2 regions of the Glaciecola sp. G7-5 genome follow, and region 2 is predicted to be linked to the other one. Evidence: predicted binding sites of a transcription regulator. Region 2 holds the regulator's gene; the other holds the start of a gene.
The links. Region 2 encodes LexA, which represses DNA repair genes until DNA is damaged. Its sites were predicted from a motif close to TACTGTATNNNNATACAGTA; they were not measured.
Positions count from the first base shown of each region.

Region 1: the regulator LexA is predicted to act here: its motif matches at 1,740-1,759, upstream of uvrD (DNA helicase II).

Region 1 is NZ_CM147892.1:1,684,711-1,689,515, reverse strand. It holds gene cysE (serine O-acetyltransferase) at 1-41, shown strand, start outside; gene AC0L6H_RS07300 (paraquat-inducible protein A) at 74-601, opposite strand; gene AC0L6H_RS07295 (hypothetical protein) at 677-862, opposite strand; gene AC0L6H_RS07290 (flavin reductase family protein) at 1,093-1,704, shown strand; gene uvrD (DNA helicase II) at 1,839-4,007, shown strand; gene rarD (EamA family transporter RarD) at 4,037-4,805, opposite strand, start outside.
Region 2 is NZ_CM147892.1:506,139-510,943, reverse strand. It holds gene plsB (glycerol-3-phosphate 1-O-acyltransferase PlsB) at 1-1,536, opposite strand, end outside; gene lexA (transcriptional repressor LexA) at 1,807-2,427, shown strand; gene coxB (cytochrome c oxidase subunit II) at 2,725-3,879, shown strand; gene ctaD (cytochrome c oxidase subunit I) at 3,883-4,805, shown strand, end outside.

The DNA of each region.
Region 1 (4,805 bases), 1.2 Mb from region 2:
TGGACCAAAACATTTTTGATGACAACGCCGCCGTTAAATAACGGTATTGCTGACTGTTACCCGTGTAATAGAGTTATTGCAATTGCTCAGCATCGGGTATTTTTAGCGAGCTAATATTATCATTTACACTTTTCAGTATGAACTGGCTACCTATTAAAGATAATACGCAATACGCCACAAAGAAATAAAACCCCTGCCCTACGTTAGATAAGGTCTGGGTACTTATTTCAAAGGCTATTTTCATACCGAAAAAGGAAAGTTCGTGCGCTTCTTTACTTTGCGCATGGTTGGTAGACAATATCGCTAAAAACACGGCCACAACAAACACATCGGCCATGGACCACTTGCCTATTATCGCGACGAATTTTGTCAGCTTTTGTTGCTTTACGGTATCGTGTATGAAATAGGCGAAGCTAACTAGTACCGTTTTCGCAATTGGAATTAAAATAGAAAAAGCGAAAATAAGGAAGGAAACTAAATACCGCTGCTCGCGCCACAACTCAGACACCGTAGCAAGAATTGAAAGTTCTTTGTTGACAAGACCTGAAGTAAATCCTGCACCAGACAAGCCCACCGCCATGTCCATATTTAGAACGAACATAGGCAGTATTATGCCTGGCACAAAACAAGCGATAGCAATAATGGTTAAGCCAAATCCTATATGCTTGAAGACCACTCAATAATCGTCTTTTGATTCATGCTCACTGTGATGACGCTGTTTAGACTCGTTGTTCTTGAGTCTTTTCTCGCGCTTTTTCTTTTCAAGCTCAGCTCTTATTTTTGCTGCACTTTTATGATCTGATGCGTGCGCTAATTCTTCTTCATCAAACTCATCTAACTTAACACGGTTATCTTTGCCCATAATACTTATCTAATTAATAAACACTTATTGTGTATCGGCTAGTGTAGTGCTAAATACAAGAGAAATGAATAAGCTTAGCCAATAAATTTACGCTAAAAACCGTTATTTTTATGCTAAAAAGATATACTAGAGGTAAAAGCGGCTTAATTTGGCCATTATTGGCTCTAAAAATATCGCCGTTTTCACTTAAAATTGTACGCCAAACCAAGCCTGATAACAGAGAAGCGTTTATGAATATAGATTTATCGAGCCTATCGAGTAGTAATATTTACCATCTAATGACCCAAACCATTATTCCTCGCCCTATTGCTTGGGTGCTTAGCGAAAACACGAATAAAAGCATGAACTTGGCGCCGTTCTCCTATTTTAATGCCGTATGTTCAGATCCACCCTTGTGTATGTTGTCGATGGGTAAAAAACCTAACGGGGCATTTAAAGATACTGCCACGAACTTGGTAGAAGGGGCCTATTGCGTTATCCATATTGCCCATGTTGAGCAAGCAGACACGGTCACAGCAACTGCGTCAACCCTCGCTTATGGTGAAAGTGAAGTGAACCAAAATAATATCACCTTGGTTGAACAGCAAGGCTGGCCTTTAAAACGTATAGCTGATTGCCCTATTGCGTATTTATGTAAAGTACACAGTACTAGCGAAATTGGGAATTCACCACAACAACTGGTATTTGCACAAGCTATTTCTTTATACCTTAATGACAGTGTAGTGAACGAAAAAGACGAGCGCATGTATATAAATGCATTAAGTGTAAACCCTTTAGCTCGTTTAGGCGCAAATCAATATGCAAGTTTGGGAGAAGTAATCTCTAAAAGTCGTCCTAAGTAGCCTATTCTTGGTACAGGTTTTCAGTTGGCCACAAATGCTGTATAAATAGACAGCTTTACGGCCTCTTTCTTGCTATATTAGGCGCTTATAAAAAAGGTGTTTACACACTTCACTGGTATTACAAAGGTTATTTAATGGATGTATCACGGCTTCTTGACGAACTAAACGACCCACAGCGCGAAGCTGTTGGGGCACCAAACCAAAACATGCTGATATTGGCAGGTGCAGGAAGCGGTAAAACCCGGGTGCTAGTGCATCGCATTGCATGGTTAATGGAAGTTGAGCACATCTCTCCCTATGGCATATTAGCAGTAACCTTTACCAATAAAGCCGCTAAAGAGATGCGTTCTAGAGTTGAGAAACTAATGGGCAGCTCGCTTAATAATATGTGGATGGGTACTTTCCATGGGCTGGCCCATCGTTTACTTAGACTGCATTACGAAGAAGCAAAACTCCCACAAAATTTCACTATTCTTGACTCTGATGATCAATATCGTTTAGTTAAAAGACTCATTAAAGCACTTAACTTAGATGAAAAACATTGGCCACCAAAGCAAGTGCAATGGTACATAAATGGCAATAAAGACGAAGGATTACGAGCAGCTCAAGTTGAGACCTTCGACGACCCAAATCAAAAGAAAATGCGCGATATCTATCAAGCCTACGAAGATGCTTGTCAGCGCTCAGGTTTAGTGGATTTTGCTGAACTACTATTGCGCTGTTTTGAAACTATTCGCGATAACGCTTCACTCAAAAAACACTATCAACAACGATTTAGAGCCATATTAGTAGACGAATTTCAAGACACAAACAATATTCAGTATGCATGGCTTAAACTGCTGACCACCAAAGACAACAACATGATGATTGTGGGAGATGACGATCAATCAATTTACGGCTGGCGCGGTGCAAATGTTGAAAATATTTCGCACTTTTTAAAAGACTTCCCTAATGCACAGACCATACGCCTTGAACAAAACTACCGCTCAACGAGTAATATTCTAAATGCGGCTAACGCAGTTATCGATAATAACGGCGGCCGCTTAGGTAAAAAGCTATGGACTGAAGGTGAAGAAGGTAAAAAAATAGCGCTTTATGCCGGCTTTAACGAAGTAGACGAAGCGCGTTTTATTGTAGCGCGCATAAAAGACTTTCATGAACAAGGTGCGGCCTTAGCAGAATGCGCAATTTTATACCGCAATAACGCGCAATCACGTGTTTTAGAAGAAGCTTTATTGCACCAGCGCATGCCTTATCGTATTTATGGTGGGCTACGATTCTTCGAACGCCAAGAAATAAAAGATGCCTTGAGCTATTTGCGCTTGTTGAGTAACCCCGTTGACGACGCTGCCTTTGAGCGAGTGGTGAACACCCCAGCAAGGGGCTTAGGCGACAAAACCTTAGGCAATATTCGTCAATTCGCACGGGAGCAAAACAAATCAATGTGGGATGCGGGTAATGCAATGATCAGCGAGAAACGCTTATCGGGACGCGCTGCAAATGCCTTGGCCAGTTTTTTTGACACCATTAATAACCTAGCTAAAGATACCTACGAAATGCCATTGCATGAGCAGGCCGATACAGTCATAAAAGGGTCTGGCTTATATGCAATGTATCAAGCAGAGAAGGGTGATAAAGCCCAAGCGAGAATCGAGAACTTACAAGAGCTTGTGACTGCGGTTAAGCAATTCGAAATGCCCGATGATACAGAAGAGATGACCCCTTTGGCCGCGTTTTTGGCACACGCCAGTTTAGAAGCCGGTGAAGCCCAAGCCGATGCAGACCAAGACGCAGTGCAACTTATGACGATTCATACAGCCAAAGGACTAGAATTTCCATTAGTCGTTTTAGCAGGTGTTGAAGAAGGCATGTTCCCCAGCAATATGAGTAACGAAGAGCCTGACCGACTTGAAGAAGAACGCCGTTTAGCCTACGTGGGCATGACCCGTGCAATGCAAGAATTGGTAATCACCTACGCTGAAACTCGTCGCCTATACGGGCAAGATAAATACCATACTATTTCTCGCTTCGTGCGCGAAATACCCAGTGATTTTATCGAAGAAATACGTCTACGTTCACAAGTTGCCCAACCTGTTCACAATCGTTTTAGTGCACAAGTTTCACATAGCTCGTTTGTTGACAGCGGCTACTCTTTAGGCCAACGCGTTATGCATGCTAAATTTGGAGAAGGCACCGTATTAAACTACGAAGGTAGTGGAGAGCACGGCCGTGTGCAGGTGCACTTTGATAATATTGGCAGTAAGTGGCTTATGTTAGCCTACGCAAAGTTACAACCCTGTTAAGATAGCTGACGCATTAGCTAAAAAGTTAATTAAACAGGTTTTGTCGCCTTTTTAATTTTGCGCTGCGCGGCATAACTATTTAGTGAATCATAGGTAAATAAGGCGAGCGCCGACCACACAAATATGAATGAGACGAGCCTAGCTGTTGATAAAGCTTCATCGTATAAAAATGTGGCGAGGCAAAACATAATGCTGGGGCCTAAATACTGGAAAAAACCTAAGGTTGAATAACGCAGACGCCTTGCTGCAGCCGTAAAGCAAAGTAAAGGGGCGGTAGTGACAATTCCTGCGCTGATCAATAGCGTTGTCAGCAATGGAGAGTTTTGAGTAAAGTCCCCACTCACATCAGCAAACCAAACCCAATAAATAATCGCCGCTGGCAACATCATTAGTGTTTCAATAAACAATCCAGGAATTGAATCTACGGCTACTTGCTTTCGAAGCAAGCCATACACACTAAAGCTAAATGCTAAGGTCAGCGCTATCCATGGCAAACTACCATAATTAATCAGTAAAACTAATACCCCAATAATCACTATACCCACGGCCACTTTTTGTAATGGCCGCAGTACTTCACCTAAAAATAGACGCCCTAAAAATACGTTTATAAGCGGATTAATGTAGTAACCTAAACTCGCTTCTAACAGATAGTTGTTGTTTACTGCCCATATAAATATCAACCAATTCACTAATAAGAGTAAACCTGCTAATAGCAAGGTAGCAAGAATCTTTGGTGAGCTAAGTGCGACACGTACTTTGCTGATGCCTTTTAAGCCTACAATTAAAAAAACAAGGACC
Region 2 (4,805 bases):
ATTTGCCAACACATTGACTGTCGGCGTTAACCATTTCGGTTTTTTATCTTCATCATTTATATCATTGCGCCAATCAGGGACTTGCTTGTCGAGAAAATTATGTAAAGCGATGGGTTCACCAAAATTAACATACCCGTGGCCGTAATTTTTAAGCTTCCTGATAGCGGAAAAAACTTGAGTATTAGACTCTTTTTGTTTCCCTTTTCCTTTTAACTCTTTCTGGTAGCTTTTAACTTCCATAACGTGTTCATAACCCAAATAAACAGGCACGATAGACACCGGTCGTTTGACACCTTTTGTGACTGCTTGAATGGTCATTGCAAGCATGCCCGTCTTAGGAGGAAGCAATCTGCCCGTTCTACTGCGACCTCCCTCGGGGAAGTATTTAACTGAGTATCCTTTATTAAAAAGTAACTCTAAGTATTCCCTGAAAATACTGCTGTATAATTTATTGCCAGCAAAGCTTCGACGTAAGAAGAACGCACCACAACGCCTAAATATGGGGCCTGCAGGCCAAAAATTCAGGTTAATACCGGCGGCAATGTGCGGCGTTACCAAGCCTTCGTTATAAATCACATAGGTTAATAAAAGATAGTCCATGTGACTTTTATGGCAGGGCACATAGATTATTTCATGGCCGTTGGCAGCTAATTCACGTACTCGCTCAGCGTGCTTTACTTCTATACCATCATATATTCTGTTCCAAATTCTCGAGAGCACTCTTTCACCTAAACGGATAAGACCTTCTCGATAGTCGGCGGCAATTTCATCTACGTATTTTTTAGCTTGTTTTTTTGCTTTTTGGGGGCTCAGTTGCTTATTTTGGATTTCTTCTTCAATCGCTAGTTTGACGCTTGGTGCGCCTAGCACAGAATTATATAATTCTTGACGTTCGAGCAAGGTTGGCCCTGATAAGACCTGACGTTTGCGCTGAAAATGGGTGCGTGCGACGCGAATAAGCTTGTGCGCAATTTGCTTATCACTCCCTTGAAGCAGGGCCATTTGGCGGGTAGAGACAGGTTTAGAATAACTAACAAAATTGTCTCTACCAAAGAATAAAACGATGAAAAACTTACGTAACCAGTTCGGTGAAGCCTTTACGGCGATAAGTTGCGCCCAGCCAGACTTACTTTTACCAGCAGAGCGTCCCCACGATATAAACACAGGAATTACCTGAACATCTAAATCTTCGTGCTCACGCTGATATTGAAACATCTGGGTAAAGTTATCTTCAATTGTAGTAGGTTTAATTTTGCGAGAAAAAATGCTTTGCGGCCTATCTAAATAGTAGCTTCGTTTGTGTTCGAGGTTAAGCAAAGACAATTTTTTTAAAGGGCTGGGAAGTCCTAGCTCTTGGCTTGACTTTTCAAGTGCAATTGAATCGGTTAACGATTTCGTTTGCAGTAAATAAACGATGGGTCTGCTTTTATCTATACCCAATTCTTTTTCTAAATCAGCAGGGACACTCTTTACCTTTACTAGCCATCCGATAGGTTTGGCGAGTACAAAACGTAGAAACGAGGCCATCCAATTCATAGTCACTCCGACTTTATATGGGTTAGTTAATACGGTATACATTACACTTTTTGAAGATGTATGCCAGAGGATTCGCCGTTATCAAAAAATGCACAAGCACCGCAGCGAAAACAATGTTAACACGAAGCTAATACAGACGAGAATCAAAAATCGTGTAGTAATTTATGGCATTTTGCCCTCGTACATCACAACGACTATTTACAAATAGTTGTTGCTTCTTGATGTTTAAAGGATATACTTCGTTTAACTGTATAGAAAAACAGGCTGTTTATGCGTCCACTAACTCCACGACAACTACAAGTGCTCGATCTGGTGAAAAGCACAATGATTGAAACCGGCATGCCACCTACTCGCGCCGAGATTGCACGAGAACTCGGGTTTAAGTCAGCTAACGCTGCTGAAGAACACCTTAAAGCTCTTGCTAAGAAAGGCGTAATCGAAATTTTACCAGGCACCTCTCGTGGTATTAAGTTGAATGTTGATCTTGAAGATCAAGTCGAAGACGGCTTGCCTCTAATTGGTCAAGTGGCTGCTGGTGAGCCTATTTTGGCGCAAGAGCATATCGAAAACCGCTTCAAATGTGATCCCGCCATGTTTCACCCGCGCGCAGACTTTTTGCTTCGCGTAAAAGGGGAAAGTATGAAAGACATCGGCATTATGGATGGTGATTTGCTAGCTGTACATAAAACAGACCAAGTGAATAATGGTCAGGTTGTGGTAGCCCGAGTTGATGAAGATGTTACCGTTAAGCGCTTTGAACGAAAAGGCAGTGAAATACTATTGCATGCTGAGAATGAAAGTTTCTCCCCAATTCGTGTTGATTTAGCATCTCAGTTTTTTACGATAGAAGGCCTCGCAGTAGGCGTAATTCGCGACCGTAGCGACCTCTAATAAAATTTACTGCTTTTAAAAAGCAATTAGAATACAGATATTCATAGTAAGGGCAGTTCCTTTTGGACTGTCCTTTTTTGTATGCGTGTTTTACTGTTAAATCGAAAAACGCGATGATATTCAGCAAAAAAAAACGATAAAACACTAGACTACTGAAGCGAATTGAAAGATTATTGTGCCGCTATTAACAAAAAAAGAACAAATGTATTACTTTAATTTAAAACTATGTCTGCAAATCGTGTTTTCTCGTTTTTTTAGAACCAAATTCGACTTGTTAGGCGTAACGGGAGTGTTAGTGTGAAGTTCAGAAATATCATTTCTTCTCTGTCTCTTTTCTTAGTTGCTTGCTCAAGCTTTGCAGCGGATGTGGTCGATACTGGCCGGTCAGATTTGAACATGCGCCCAGGCGTCTCAGATATCAGTAACCAAGTTTACGATTTGCACATGCTCATGTTTGGGATTTGTGTTGTCATCGCAGTGGTCGTATTTACCGTCATGTTTTACTCAATGGTGGTACATCGCAAGTCAAAAGGTGCAAAAGCAGCCAACTTTCATGAGAATTTAACCGTTGAAGTCGTATGGACGGTAGTGCCTTTCATCATTTTGATTTTTATGGCAGTTCCTGCCGCCTATACGCTGATTGACATGGAAGACGCGAGTAAAGCCGACGTTTCAATTTTAGTAACTGGGTCGCAGTGGAAGTGGAACTATCGCTATATGGATAATGACATTGAGTATTTCTCGGTGTTAGCTACTGAGCAGGGACAAATTCGCAACGAACTCACCAAGACAGAAAACTATCTGCTAGAAGTTGACCGTCCACTCGTTATTCCAACAGGTAAAAAAGTACGATTTCTAATTACCTCAGATGATGTTATCCATTCTTGGTGGGTACCTGATTTTGCGGTCAAAAAAGATGCTAACCCAGGCTTTATTAACGAAGCTTGGACGAAAGTAAATACCCCTGGTGTGTATCGCGGCCAGTGCGCTGAGCTTTGTGGTAAAGACCATGGGTTTATGCCTATTGTCGTTGTTGCTAAAGACCCGGCTGAATATGATGCTTGGGTGGCTGAGCAAGAAGCGATGGCTCAGCGCGCTCGGGAAGAAGAACAGCGTTTACTTGCCATGAATATGACCATGGAAGAAGCAATGTCACAAGGTAAAGGTATTTATGATTCAGTATGTGCTGCGTGCCATATGCCTAACGGTGAAGGCTTGCCCGGTGTATTCCCAGCACTTAAAGGTTCAGCATTGGCTCTTGAGGATATCCCAGGGCACATCAGAATTATCGTAGAAGGTAGCCCCGGTACATCGATGGCTTCATTCGCTAAACAATTAACAATGTCAGAAATTGCCGCTGTGGTTACTTATGAGCGTAATGCTTGGGGTAACAACACTGGTGACCTAGTACAGGCAAAAGACGTTAACGCAATAATGAATGGTAAGGAGTAAAAAATGTCTACCACTACTGACACTACTCATTCAACGAGTCATGACCACGATGGCCATGATGATCATCACCACGGCGCCCCTGCGGGGATAATGCGCTGGTTACTAACAACAAATCATAAAGACATTGGTACCTTATACTTATGGTTCGCTTTCATCATGTTTTTGGTGGGCGGTGCTATGGCAATGGTCATTCGTGCAGAGCTTTTCCAGCCGGGACTGCAAATAGTTGAACCTAATTTCTTCAACCAAATGACCACCGTCCATGGCTTGATAATGGTCTTTGGTGCAGTAATGCCAGCATTTACTGGCTTGGCGAATTGGCTAATTCCGATGATGATTGGCGCGCCAGATATGGCTTTGCCACGTATGAATAACTGGAGCTTTTGGATATTACCTTTCGCTTTCTTGATTTTACTATCCTCGCTATTCATGGAAGGCGGCGGTCCGGCGTTTGGTTGGACTTTCTATGCACCTTTATCAACTACCTATAGTGGCGATAGTACAGCCTTATTTGTTTTCTCTGTCCACATAATGGGCATAAGTTCGATAATGGGCGCGATTAACGTTATTGTGACAATATTTAACATGCGTGCACCTGGTATGACTTACATGAAGATGCCATTGTTCGTATGGACGTGGTTAATAACAGCCTTCTTGTTAATTGCTGTTATGCCAGTACTCGCGGCAGCCGTAACCATGGTATTAACTGATAAGTTCTTCGGTACCAGCTTCTTTGATGCGGCCGGTGGTGGCGACCCAGTATTGTTCCAGCATATATTCTGGTTCTTTGGTCACCCTGAAGTATACATTATGATTCTCCCAGCCTTTGGGATTATCTCTCAGATTGTGCCAACCTTTTCGCGCAAGAAGTTATTTGGTTACGCTTCAATGGTTTATGCAACGGCGTCGATTGCCTTATTAAGCTT